DNA from 4 places in the Arthrobacter sp. CP30 genome. Region 3 is predicted to be linked to each of the others. Evidence: riboswitches for the same ligand, from Rfam matches in the RefSeq annotation. Region 3 holds a riboswitch; each other region holds the start of a gene.

Region 1 (3,199 bases), on a different contig from region 3:
GTCCCCGAACCCGAGGACATGAGGCAGGAGATCGAGCGACGCCTCACCCTGCAGGACTCCGGATCCATGATCCCGTTCACCGCGCGGACCGTCGAAACGGACGGGCCGGGCCGGATCATCGGGATGACCACCTACATGAACATCGATCGGGACACGCCCCGCGTCGAGATCGGCTCCACCTGGAACGCCGCCTCGGCGCACCGCACGGGCACCAACACCGAGTCCAAGTACCTCCTGCTGCGCCACGCCTTCGAGGTGTTCGGGTGTCCCGCCGTCGAGTTCCGCACCCACTGGCTGAACCGCCAGTCCCGTGAGGCCATCACCCGCCTCGGCGCGAAGCAGGACGGCGTCCTCAGGAGCCACACCCGTGCGCGGAACGGCGAGCTGCGCGACACCGTCGTCTACTCGATCCTCGCCCACGAGTGGCCGATGGTGCGGGACGGCCTCCTGTTCAGGATGGGTCGGCGCTCGTCCTGACGGCCGGCCGGACGCCCTCGTCGCCTACGCTGTCAGGCATGACTGTTCTGGTGTTCCTCGACCCGGCCCACGACGACGGCACCGTGGCCGACGCCTCCCGTCCCCAGCTCATGGCCACCGATCTCGGCGCCACCCGGGGGGACGGCATCTTCGAGTCGATGCTGGCCGTCGGCGGGACACCGCGCAAGGAACAGGCCCATCTCGATCGGTTGGCGGCGTCGGCCGCCGCACTGGACCTGACCGTGCCCGGGGCCGGCGCCTGGAGCCGCGCGATCCGCACGGGTCTCCGCGAGTTCGCGGCGGCCGAGCCCGACCGCACGCACGCCGTCGTGAAGCTGATCGCGACGCGCGGCGTCGAGGGTGCGGGCAGCGCGACCGCCTGGGTACAGGTGTCCCCCGTCCCGGCGTCGACACTGGAGCAGCGGGCGACAGGGCTCCGGGTGCTGTTCCTCGAGCGCGGGTACGACAGCACCGTCGCCCAGCGCGCGCCCTGGCTGCTCATGGGGGCCAAGACGCTCTCCTATGCCGTCAACATGGCGGCCGTGCGCTATGCCAGGGCGCACGGTGCCGACGACGTCATCTTCACGTCCTCCGACGGCAAGGTCCTCGAGGGCCCCACGTCCACGGTGCTGCTCGCCTACGACCGCGACGGGCGGAAGACCCTGCTCACCCCGCAGCTCGAGAGCGGCATCCTGGCCGGCACGTCACAGAGCGCGCTCTTCGCCGCGGCGAAGGAGCAGGGCTGGGAGCTGGGCTACGGACCGCTCGAGCCGCACCACCTGCTCGAGGCCGACGCCGTGTGGCTCATCTCGAGCATCCGGCTCCTCGCGCCCGTCCTCTCCCTCGACGGCCAGGACCTCCGGACGTCGACGGCCCTGACGGCCGAATTGACCGAGCTCGTCGACCGATTCGTGTAATCCTCGCCACAATCGGGCCCGAAAGGGCCGAATGCGACGTCGATCGTGGCTTTTCACCGGCCGGCGTTTTGACCCGGCCCTCCCTGCTGGCCTAGCGTTTTCCTGAAATCAAGAGTTCCAGCCCACGGCCCTGGCCGGCTGGACAGCAACCCTCTCCCGTAGTGGGGTGCTCCAGGTGAAGATTCGGCCGCCGGGACAAGTCCCCCGGATGGCAAGTACGGCGTCGTGCGGTCCAGCACCGGAAAATCCCGGGTCCCCCGTTCCGCATCTGCGCGCACAGCCCAGAACAGCGAGCGTGTCACCCAGCAGCAAGCAGCCCTTCCTCCTGCCGCCCCGCGGCGTCCCCGACACTCCATCCTCCGCGCCCGCCAGCGGGCGCAGCTTCGACGAAGGACCCCCATGACCATCTCCCGCAAGCTCCTCGCGGCCCTCACCGTCCCCCTGCTCGCTCTCACCGTCTCCTGCGGCAGCTCCTCGAGCGAGCCCACCGAGAGCACCGACGCGCTGGCCGGCAGCGACCAGCAGTCGCTCGACCAGTACACCACCGAGGACACCACGCCGATCGACGAGATCGACACGTCCGGGCTCGGCCTCATCACCGACGGCACCCTGCGCGTCGGTACGCTCTCGGACGCACCGCCGAACATCTTCCTCGAGGACGGTGTGTTCACCGGCTACGACAACGAACTGCTGCGTGCCATCGGCGAGAAGCTCGACCTCGAGGTCGAATTCGCGTCCACCGACTTCTCCGCCCTCCTCGCGCAGGTCCAGAACAAGCAGTTCGACGTCGGATCCTCCTCGATCTCGACGACGGCGGCCCGCCGCGAGAACGTCGGCTTCACCAACGGCTACGACTTCGGCTACATGGCCGTCGTCACGAAGGACGGCTCCTCCGTCACGGGCTTCGACTCCCTCTCGGAGAGCACCCGCATCGGCGTGGTCCAGGGCACGGTGCAGGACGACTACGTCTCCAACACCCTGGGTCTCGAGCCGGTCCGCTTCCCTGACTACAACACCGTCTACGCGAACGTGAAGAACGGTCAGGTCGACGCCTGGGTCGCCCCCTCCCAGCAGGCCACCGGCCAGGTGAAGGAGGGTGACGGCACGACGATCGCCGAGACCATCATCAACACGGAGAACTTCACCGCGTACGCCGTCAACAGCGACAACAAGGCGCTGATCGACGCGCTCAACGCGGGCCTCGACGCCGTGATCGCCGACGGCACGTGGACCGAGCTCACCCAGGAGTGGTACCCGGACCGCGAGCTCCCCTCCGACTGGAAGCCCGGCAGCAAAGCCGCGGTCGTGAAGTAGCCGGTCCTGCATGGATGCCTTCGAACAACTCGGTAAGACGTTCTTCGACTGGGAGGCGATGGCCGCCGTCCTGCCGGACCTCCTGACCGTCGGACTGCCCAACACCCTCCTGCTCGCGCTGGCCTCGGGCGTCATCGGCACGATCGTCGGCATGATCCTCGCCATCATGGGGATCTCCCGCAACCGCGTGCTCCGGTGGATCGCCCGCATCTACACGGACATCTTCCGCGGCCTCCCCGCCGTCGTGATCATCCTGCTCATCGGCCTGGGACTCGGTCCGATCCTCCGGCAGCTCACGGGCAGCACGAGCCCCTATCCGCTGGGCATCCTCGCGCTCTCGCTGATCGCGTCGGCGTACATCGGCGAGATCTTCCGCTCGGGCATCCAGAGCGTGGAGAAGGGCCAGCTCGAGGCCACCCGGGCGCTGGGCTTCAGCTACGGCTCGTCCATGCGGCTCGTGGTCATCCCCCAGGGCGTCAGACGCGTGCTGC
Region 2 (3,199 bases), on a different contig from region 3:
AGCCGGCCTCGTCGAGGAGCGCGTCCGCTCGTGCCGGATCGTAGGTCAGCACGCCCTCGACGGTCGGATCGTAGTACTTGCTCTCCTTCGAGAGGAAACTGTCGATCGGTGTGTAGGTGCCGAACCCGAGGCTCTCGGTCACCGCTTCGGTGTCGACGGCAGCGGCGAAGGCCTGGCGGACGGCGAGATCGTCGAACGGAGCGCGCGCCAGGTTGAAGCCGAGCACGTAGGGACTGCCCGTCCTCGGCAGGTTCTCGTACACGAAGTTCGGGTCCGCCTGCACCGCTGCCGCGTTCTGGGGTGCCAGGTTCTCGGTGAGGTCGTACTGTCCCGAGACCAGGGACTGGTGCCGGATCACCGGTTCCGCGACGAGGGTGACCTCGACGCCGTCGAGGTGGGCCGCGCCCTCACCCTCGAGCCACGCGGGCGCCCAGTCGTAGTCCTCCCGCTTCGCGTAGCTGATGCTCTGCCCGGGCCGGTAGTCCTCCACGGTGAACGGGCCGGTGCCGATGGGATTCTGGCAGAGGGTCTCCGGGGACTCGGTGATGGCCTTGCCCGAGTTCATGCCGAGCCAGGACTGCGCGAGTGTGTAGAGGAACGGCGTGTAGGGGTAGGCGAGGTGTGCTTCGAAGGTGTACTCGTCCACGACCGTCCCGTCCACGTACGGGGCGATGTAGGCGGCGGCCAGGGGCGACTTGGTGGCCGGGTCCCGCATGTGCTCCAGGTTCTGTCCGAAGACCTCCGCGTTCCAGGGTGACCCGTCGCTGAACGTGACACCTTCGCGCAGGCGGAAGGTGTACGTCCTGCCGTCCTCGGAGATCTCCCAGGACTCGGCGAGGTACGGCGCGATCTCCCCGTCCTCGTCCAGGGTCACGACGTTGTCGTAGATGAGACGCCCGAGGAACTGCTGCTGCGTGGCCGAGATACCGTGCCCGTCGAGGCAGCCGGGCTCTGCGGAGATGGAGACGTCGAGGATGCCACCGGACACCGGCTCGGTGCCTGCCGGCGCGGTGGATCCCGTGGGTCCGGCGCATCCGGCGAGGACGACGATCAGGGTGACGGCGCCGAGGGCCGTCCGTGACAGCGGCGTGCGGAAGGGTAGGGCGGAGGTGAATGCACCGGATGAATTCCGGGCAGGATGGATCGACATTTCAGGCATGGTGAATTCCCTCGGGAAAAAGGACGCATTCGAGCGAAGGGCGTCCGGAGAAAGGTGCAAGCAGTCCCTCGTCAGCAGCGCAGGGCGCGACGTCGGGACAGGGAGAGAAATGCTAGGGGAGTGCTGGACAGCTCACGGCGAAGCCCTTTCGGAGTGCTCTTGCCCGCACCGGTCCGGCGCATGCGCCGGGGTGGAGGCCGCTTCGTCATCCGAACCACCCAGGAACATGGGGTTGGTGCGCGGTCCAGTCGGAGCTTTCCGACCGCGTCTCTTGAAGCTGTCCCAACTATAAGCAGAGTGCTGATGGCTTGGGGAAACAAAAGAAGTAATGTGACGCGAAGATTCGATCATCTATCGAAAGTGCAGGGAATTCGGCGAAGGCGCCTTCGAGGTGTCCAGAAGGACACGCCGCAATTCCCTGCACTCCGGAAAGGCGCGCACGTGAGAATCCCCGGCGGTGCCGCTCATCGTCACCGACAGCGCGTCGCGGATCCCGCGCAGGCCTAGGAGATCTGCAGACCGCCATTGATGTCGTAGGTGGCCGCGGTGATGTAGCCGGCGTCGGGTCCCACCAGGAAGCAGATCAGCGCGGCGATGTCATCGACGGTGCCCACACGTCCCATCAGGATGTCCCTGGACCATGCCGCAGCCGTGAGGTGCGGTGACGATCCTCGGACGACGCGGACGACGCGGACGGAGCAGATCGTGCTTCGTCGACGACCGGACCGTACGGTCAGGCGTGTGCGCCGACTGCCCTGGGGGGTCGTGCGTCCCCGGTGCATCCGGCAGCGCGCATGGTGTCCTCCTGGTCATGACGGACGCCACAAAATGAATGGCGTTCATTATTTCTGGATCACTGTAGAGGACGTGACTGATCCGGCACAAGCCCTTCGGCAAGAGACGGCCGATGTCCTGCTCGCCATGGGCATCACGAAGGGCACTCCGGCCGTCGAGAGAAAGACAGCGCCGTCGACACCTGTGAGGAGCTCGCCGGGAATGGAGCGGCAGGAGCGGATTCTATGAGCCCGCTGCAGACCCGCTGTCATTCGACGTGGAGTCGGCGCAGCCTGGACGAGGGGTGATCGTCGAAGCTAGTTGACATAATGTAGATTATCGGCAAATTACCAGTCCCTCTGGAAGGGGCCATCCGGTTCCTGAAGGTCTTGCCCGCACCGGTGCGAGAACTGCGGGCCGCGGCATCATCGGTCGTTGACCGTCAGCTCTGGAAGCGCCACGGATGATCTACCGAAGCTGATCGAGAAGTGCAGATGTCAGGGTCGCGCTCAGGCCGGGCGGAACATCCACGTCCGCGCCCAGCGCCTGCAGGGCGCGGCTGAGGTAGTTACGGGCGGCCGCCGCAAGAGCGATCTCCACGATCTCCGGGTCCGTGAACCCCTCGGCGCGCAGGGCGAGTGCGTCGGCGTCGGTCATCGACGCCGACGCGGTGCTCATCTTCTCGGCGAAGACCATCATCGCCACCTCAGGAGACGACAGGCCCGCCGTGCGGTAGTCCCGGGCAAGGGCCGTCAGTTCCTCCTCGCCGATGTAGGGCAACGCCTTCCGGCCGTGCGCGAGCCGACAATGCCTGTTTCCGATGCCCAGGGCCGCAGCGAGCGTCACCAACTCGTATCGCCGGGGGTCCATCGACCCGGCGATCGCGCTGATCAGTCCCTCCCACGCACGGTAGGCGGGAGGATGCAGCGCAAGGACCTTGGTGTGCGCCGCGACGTAGCCGAGGGAGTCGGCATCCTCGCCATAGATGGCGGCGATCTCGCCCGTCGCCTCGCTCTCGGACACCTGCTCGAGAATGCTCACTGTCGGACCTCCTGCAGTACGTCGGGCCTCCAGCATCAGGCGTCGGAGAACGGCAGGCCAGAGCAGGCGGCACCGGTGAACGCTTCCCGCGCCGTCGCGGACTCCCCGATCAAGGTCGGGCGGGTTGCCAGGCGGAGAGGTCGAGGACCCGGTCCGCACGGTCACGGGTCGCAGCGACGAGGTCGGCATTGGGTTCATCGACGCGGCGCACCCATTCCTCAGCGG
Region 3 (3,199 bases):
GACGGGTTCGCGATCACCTCGGCGTAGACGGCCTTCGTGTTCTCGCGGATGGCCGCTGCGTAGTCCGCCGGGTCGGTCCCCGGCACGAAGGTGGTCTCGATGCCGAAGCGGCGCAGCGTGACGTCGAGCTGGGTCACGGTCCCGCCGTACAACTGGGAGGCCGCGACGATGTGATCGCCCGCCTGGCACAGGGCCGCGAAGGTGATGAACTCGGCACTCATGCCCGACGCCGTCGCCACTGCGCCGATCCCGCCCTCGAGGGAGGCGATGCGCTCCTCGAAGGCCGCGACGGTGGGGTTGCCGATGCGCGAGTAGATGTTGCCGTACTTCTGCAGCGCGAAGAGGTTCGCGGCGTCGTTCGTGTCCTTGAACACGAAGGACGTGGTCTGGTAGATCGGGACGGCCCGCGCGCCGTGCGTCGCGTCGGGGGTTCCGCCGGCGTGGAGAGCACGCGTGCGGAAACCGAAGGAACGTTCTGCCATCAGACACCTGCCTTGCTGGGATGGGTTCCGGTGAGGGTCTCGTCCGGATCGAAGTCGACGCCGGCCCTGCGGGCCGCATCCGCCTCGAGCTCGCGCACGATCGGGAGGATGTCCGTCCCGAAGGCGGCGACCTCCTCCTGGAAGTGCAGGTAGCAGGTCAGGAAGAGGTTGACGCCGATCTTCTTGTACTCGACGATCCGCTCGGCGATCTGCTCCGGAGTGCCGATCAGCTGCGTCCGGAAGCCGTCGTTGTACTGGATGAGGTCCTCGAAGGAGGAATCGGCCCACATGCCCTTGCCGTCCTTCGTGGAGGCGCCCGCTTCCTGCACGGCGTCGCGGAAGCCCTCGACCGCGGGACGGTGGGCCTTGGCCACGATCTCACGGAGCGTGTCACGCGCCTCCTTCTCGGAGTCGCGGGCGATGACGAAGCCGTTCAGCCCGTACCGGGGACGGCGCCCGGCGGCGGTGGCCGAGGCCTGCACCCCGGCGATGTTCTCCCTGAACCCGTCGAGGTCCTTCCCGTTCGAGAAGTACCAGTCGGCGACCCGGCCGGCAGTGGCCTGCGCCGCCGTCGAATTGCCGCCGAAGAAGACTTCCGGGTGCGGGCGGCCGGGGACGTCGACGGGCGGGGGGCTCAGTGTGAAGTCCGTGATGTCGTAGTACTTCCCCGACTGGCTGTAGCCCTGTTCGGTCCACAGGCCCCTGAGCACGCGGATGAACTCCTCCGTGCGGACATAGCGCTCGTCGTGCTCGAGCCACTCGAGGCCGAAGTTCACGAACTCGTCCTTCAGCCAGCCGGAGACGATGTTCACGGCCGCGCGGCCGTTCGAGATGTGGTCGGCCGTGATGATGAACTTGGCCAGCACGCCCGGGTGCCACATCCCGGGGTGGACGGCGGCGATCACCTTGAGTCTCTCGGTCGCGGCGAGGAGGGCGAGCGAGAAGCTCGTGGCCTCGTGCTGCTTGTCCGCGCCGTAGGAGGCGGCGTACCGCGTCTGTGACAGGGCGTACTCGAAACCGGCGTCCTCCGCGATCCGGGCGAGCTTGCGGTTGTAGTCGAAGTCCCAGCTGGTGCGCTGCTCGATGGTCGAGACCACGAGACCACCACTGACGTTGGGGACCCAGTAGGCGAACTTCAGGGGAGTGGACAGGTCGGCGACGCTCATGACTTCCTCCATCGTTCTGGCAGTAGCACCCTACTGTCCCCGTGGTGCACGGGGGCCAGGGTTGCTGCGGCGTCAATGAGCCAGATCTCTCGGCCGCTCGGGATGGTCAAGCACGAGTGTGACATCGGGGTCGCGACAATCCAAACAATGTGTCGCTCTGCGTGGTGCCGGATGTCAGGGCGGAGTCCTGGTCCGTACGCCTAGGGTTGGTGCATGGATCACGGCGGAACCGAGGAGTGGAGGGCTGCTACGCGCGAGCAGGAGCGCCTCCTGTGGAACACCCTGTGCTGGGTCGGTGCCGTCCTCACGCTCGTCCTGGCCGGCAGCATCGTGGCGGCATCGAGTATCGGCGGGACATCCGTCGGAGTGTGGTTCTTCGTGCAGCAGTGCGGCCTGCTGATCCTCAGCGCGACGGGGACCGTGCTCGCCTTCCGCCGGTGGCGTTCCGCGGGATCGCGCCGGGAGCGCGCGCTGCAGGGCGATCGGTGACCGGCGGGAAGGGCAGGATACGCCCCGTTACAGAAATGTGACAAACGCCCGGAGCGCTGGGTACTCTCAGTCGGTGCTCCCGTCCACGTGGGGCGCTCCCGCACGGATTGCCGAGCCCTGCCGCCGATCGGGATACGTCCGCATACACCGAAGGCAGGGACGGGGGAACCATCAGTTCCACCGGACGCGCAGGATCCCTGCACGCGTCCTCGGGGTTAAGTCGCACCGCACCGCCCACCGGCGGTGCCCGCGGCCGGGTGACTCCCATCCGAACCCGACAGCTCACCCCGCAGGCATGGGAGAGGTATAGAACCATGTCACGAATCACTTCACCGGCACGCCACCGCGCGGACGTCGACGGAAACCTCGCGCTGCAGGGCCTGTCCCGCGCCGCGAAGAGCGGAGCCACCGCCGTGGGCCGCCCGGTCGCCATCGTCGCCGTGACGTCGGGCCTCGCCCTCAGCGCCGTCGGCACCGCACACGCCGGCACCTACACCGCCGAGGGCACGACGGCTCCGACCGCCGCGGTCGCCCCCGCTGCCGCAGCAAGCGCCGCGGGCACCGCTTACACCGTCGCCGCCGGCGACACCCTGGGTGCCATCTCGGCCCGCTACGGCGTCGAGCTCACCACGGTCCTGACCGCCAACGGCCTCTCGCTCGCATCGGTCATCTTCCCCGGACAGACGATCGTCATCCCCGCCGCCGGTGCTGCTGTCGCGGCGCCGGCCCAGACGGTGTCCGCCCCGGTCGCCGCAGCACCAGCTGCTCCTGCCGTCCAGCAGGCCGCCGCAATCGCTCCGGCTCCGGCCGTGTCCACGGAAGCCGGATCGGGTGTCTACCTGGCCTCGGCAGCGATCACCCCGGTCGCCGCCGAGACCGCTCCCTCGGGCAACGCCGCGGGCGCCATCCTCGGCTCCGCCCGGGCGCAGCTCGCTGCCGGTGCCGTGCAGGACTGCACCGTGCTGGTCGAGAAGGCCCTGCGCGCGGCAGGTATCTCCGTCGGAGACCTCGGCCCCTCGCAGTTCTTCCAGTTCGGCGCCCAGGTGTCCACCCCCGCTCCCG
Region 4 (3,199 bases), on a different contig from region 3:
GTCCATCAGCGGCGGGCTGCCGAAGATGCTCGCGCACGTCGGCGCCTGCCAGCGCTCCGAGTGCAGCTTCAACCACGATCTCCTCTGCAGCGCGCCGGCCGTGAAAGTGGGTCCGGGTGCCGAGGCCGCTGACTGCCTCACCTACACGCACGCCTGACCGGCTGAGGCGGTCGACAACGGCCGCCACACGGAGAAGGACCGGACGACAGTCCGGTCCTTCTCCGTGTTCGCCTCGTCGCGAGCTCTCAGATCTCGACGCGTCCCTCGCCGGTCTCGAAGGTCACGGACATGATGCCGGGGGTGCCGTTCGGTGCGATCCACTGCACCTGGACGCCGTCGAGCGTCTCCTCGACCGCAGTGCCGAGCCACTCGGTGACGCGCTCGGAGGACCCCGCGATGGTCAGGCAGTCGAGCTTGACCGACGCCGGGCGTGCCTTGGACGGGTGGAGTTCCTCGGTGCCCTCGTCCCAGCGGAGGAGGTAGGGGACCTGCGGGTCCGCGATGAGGCCCTTGATGCCGATCTGCTGCCAGGTCAGTTCCTGGCCGTCCGGGAACTTGCGGTTCCCTGGGACGGCGCTGCGGCCGAGGCGTTCCTCGAACGGGCCCAGGTCGTCGACAGCGACGCACCAGCCCATCCAGCCTCCGCCGGCCTCGGAGCGGGCGCGGACGGCCTGGCCGAAGGGCGCCTTGTCCGACGCCGGGTGGTTCAGCACCTCCACGACCTCGAGGTACTGGCTGTTGGCCAGCGGGAAGATCATGTTGCGGGTGCCGAAACGCGGGTGCACACCGCCCTTCACGGGCTCCATGCCGAGCCGGGCCGAGATCCGGTCGGCGGTCGCGGCAAGTCCATCGGGTTCACAGGCATAAGAGACGTGGTCCAGGCGCATGCGGTTATTTTGGCACTAAGTGATGCACCTCTCGACTTAGGGCCGCCTTACCCGTGGACAGCGCCCACCGGCCCCGTCGGAGCGCCGTCCGAGGCGGCGGCGGAGCGCAGAGCCGGTGGGTCGCATGCCGGCGCGAGGCACCGCCGGGAACCGGAGGGGCACCTCGGGCGACGTTCCGTGCCGGCTTCACGGAGGGTCACACGGGTTGCCGGACACGCTCCCATACGTTTTCATGGATGCAGGTCATGAGTGCCAGCACTAAGCCCCGGCTTGCTGGCCGGCAACCCTCCAACCGCGGTGGGGTGCCCCGGGTGAGGACCAGGTCCGGCGCGGGTTCGGCGTCGTTCAAGCGCGGGCTCCTGCGGGGCCCGGTCTCCCGGAGCCGGAACTGTCGGCGGGAGCATCGGAGATCGCAGGGCCCCTACCGACAGGGAGCACCATGTCCAACGATTGGTCTTTCGAGACACGCCAGATCCACGCCGGCCAGGTGCCGGACGCAGCCACGGGGTCCCGGGCCCTCCCCATCTACCAGACCTCCTCCTTCGTGTTCCCGAGCGCCGAGAGTGCGGCGAACAGGTTCTCGCTGACCGAGCTCGCGCCTATCTACACCCGGATCGGCAATCCGACGCAGGAGGCCGTGGAGACCCGGATCGCGAGCCTGGAGGGTGGCGTCGGTGCGCTGCTGCTCGCCTCGGGCCAGGCCGCCGGGACCTTCGCGGTGCTGAACATCGCCGAGGCGGGGGACCACATTGTCGCCAGCCCGAGCCTCTACGGGGGTACGTACAACCTGTTCAGGCACACGCTGAAGAAATTCGGGATCGAGACCACGTTCGTGGAGGACCCGGACGATCTCGAGCAGTGGCGTGCGGCGGTCCGCCCGAACACCAAGCTCTTCTTCGGCGAAGTGGTCTCCAATCCCCGCCAGGACGTCCTCGATCTGGAGGGCATCAGCGGTGTCGCCCACGAGCACGGGCTCCCGATGATCGTAGACAACACGCTCTCCACCCCGTATCTCATCCGGCCCATCGAGTGGGGCGCGGATATCGTGGTCCACTCGGCCACGAAATACCTGGGCGGGCACGGCACCGCGATCGCGGGCGTGATCGTGGACTCCGGGAACTTCGACTTCGCCCGGTACCCGGAGCGGTTCCCCGGCTTCAACACGCCGGACGAGAGCTACCACGGACTCGTCTACGCGCGTGACCTCGGTGTCGGAAGCCCGCTCGGCGCCAACCTCGCCTACATCCTCAAGGCACGGGTGCAGCTCCTGCGCGATCTCGGCGCCGCGGTCTCTCCGTTCAACGCCTTCCTGATCGCGCAGGGCCTCGAGACGCTCAGCCTCAGGGTGGAGCGGCATGTGCAGAACGCCCAGGCCGTCGCCGAGTGGCTGGAGGCGCACGACGACGTCGAGCGGGTCTCCTACGCGGGCCTGCCGTCCAGCCCCTGGTACGAGCGCGGCCGGAAGTACGGGCGCATCGGCACGGGGGCGATCGTGAGCTTCGACATCGCCGGGGGGCTCGAGGCGGGCAAGCGCTTCGTCGACGGTCTCGAACTGCACTCGCACGTGGCGAACGTGGGGGATGTGCGGTCGCTCGTCATCCACCCCGCATCCACCACCCACAGCCAGCTCGGCGCGGAGGCGCAGCTCACGGCGGGCGTCCGGCCGGGCCTCGTCCGCCTGTCCGTGGGACTCGAGAACATCACCGACATCCTCGCCGACCTCGACGCCGGCTTCCGAGCGGCCAAAGGAGCCTGACCCTTCGTGACCACCTACCCTTCCGCTCCGCTGCACCAGGGGAACGACGCCGGCCCCTCGGGGGACGGGTTCCTGCGCGTCGCCCCGATCGGCCCCCTGGCCCTCGAGACCGGGGGCGCGCTGCCGGACGTGCAGCTCGCCTTCGAGACGTGGGGGGAGCTGGATGCGGAGGCATCGAACGCGGTGCTGGTGCAGCACGCCCTCACGGGCAGCTCGCACGTCGCACGCGGTGCGTCGGAGGAGGAGGGCTGGTGGGATGCGCTCGTGGGCCCCGGGCGGACGGTGGACACGGACCGCTTCTTCGTGGTGTCGATCAACATGGTGGGCGGCTGCTACGGCTCGACGGGGCCGGCCAGCCTGGCGCCCGACGGCGCCCCCTGGGGCTCCCGTTTCCCGTTCGTCACCATCCGGGACGGGGTGCGGGCGGAGGCGTTGCTCGCCGACCAGCTCGGCATCCACCGCTGGCACTCGGTCCTCGGCGGATCCATGGGCGGCGCGCGTGCCCTGGAGTGGGCCCTGATGTACCCGGACCGCGTGGAGCGATGCGCCGTCATCG

Evidence for each region. Region 3 has a riboswitch for S-adenosylmethionine ahead of sfnG (dimethylsulfone monooxygenase SfnG). Riboswitches for the same ligand answer to the same signal wherever they lie in the genome.
Region 1: another riboswitch for S-adenosylmethionine. It lies ahead of ACTIMO_RS00705 (ABC transporter substrate-binding protein); the one in region 3 lies ahead of sfnG (dimethylsulfone monooxygenase SfnG).
Region 2: another riboswitch for S-adenosylmethionine. It lies ahead of ACTIMO_RS11955 (ABC transporter substrate-binding protein); the one in region 3 lies ahead of sfnG (dimethylsulfone monooxygenase SfnG).
Region 4: another riboswitch for S-adenosylmethionine. It lies ahead of ACTIMO_RS11315 (bifunctional o-acetylhomoserine/o-acetylserine sulfhydrylase); the one in region 3 lies ahead of sfnG (dimethylsulfone monooxygenase SfnG).

Annotation. Positions count from the first base shown of each region.
Region 1 is NZ_JBQEMM010000001.1:155,260-158,458, forward strand. It holds gene ACTIMO_RS00695 (GNAT family N-acetyltransferase) at 1-477, shown strand, start outside; gene ACTIMO_RS00700 (aminodeoxychorismate lyase) at 516-1,394, shown strand; SAM riboswitch class IV at 1,501-1,618, shown strand; gene ACTIMO_RS00705 (ABC transporter substrate-binding protein) at 1,794-2,708, shown strand; gene ACTIMO_RS00710 (amino acid ABC transporter permease) at 2,719-3,199, shown strand, end outside.
Region 2 is NZ_JBQEMM010000008.1:109,857-113,055, forward strand. It holds gene ACTIMO_RS11955 (ABC transporter substrate-binding protein) at 1-1,159, opposite strand, end outside; SAM riboswitch class IV at 1,310-1,436, opposite strand; partial or broken gene ACTIMO_RS11960 (SDR family oxidoreductase) at 1,663-1,806, opposite strand; gene ACTIMO_RS11965 (carboxymuconolactone decarboxylase family protein) at 2,402-2,974, opposite strand; gene ACTIMO_RS11970 (nucleoside/nucleotide kinase family protein) at 3,084-3,199, opposite strand, start outside.
Region 3 is NZ_JBQEMM010000002.1:335,150-338,348, forward strand. It holds gene ACTIMO_RS04945 (O-acetylhomoserine aminocarboxypropyltransferase/cysteine synthase family protein) at 1-482, opposite strand, end outside; gene sfnG (dimethylsulfone monooxygenase SfnG) at 482-1,660, opposite strand; SAM riboswitch class I at 1,654-1,757, opposite strand; gene ACTIMO_RS04955 (hypothetical protein) at 1,862-2,137, shown strand; cyclic di-AMP (ydaO/yuaA leader) riboswitch at 2,273-2,448, shown strand; gene ACTIMO_RS04960 (C40 family peptidase) at 2,452-3,199, shown strand, end outside.
Region 4 is NZ_JBQEMM010000007.1:151,807-155,005, reverse strand. It holds gene ACTIMO_RS11325 (DUF1540 domain-containing protein) at 1-157, shown strand, start outside; gene ACTIMO_RS11320 (VOC family protein) at 246-887, opposite strand; SAM riboswitch class IV at 1,129-1,245, shown strand; gene ACTIMO_RS11315 (bifunctional o-acetylhomoserine/o-acetylserine sulfhydrylase) at 1,327-2,643, shown strand; gene metX (homoserine O-acetyltransferase MetX) at 2,650-3,199, shown strand, end outside.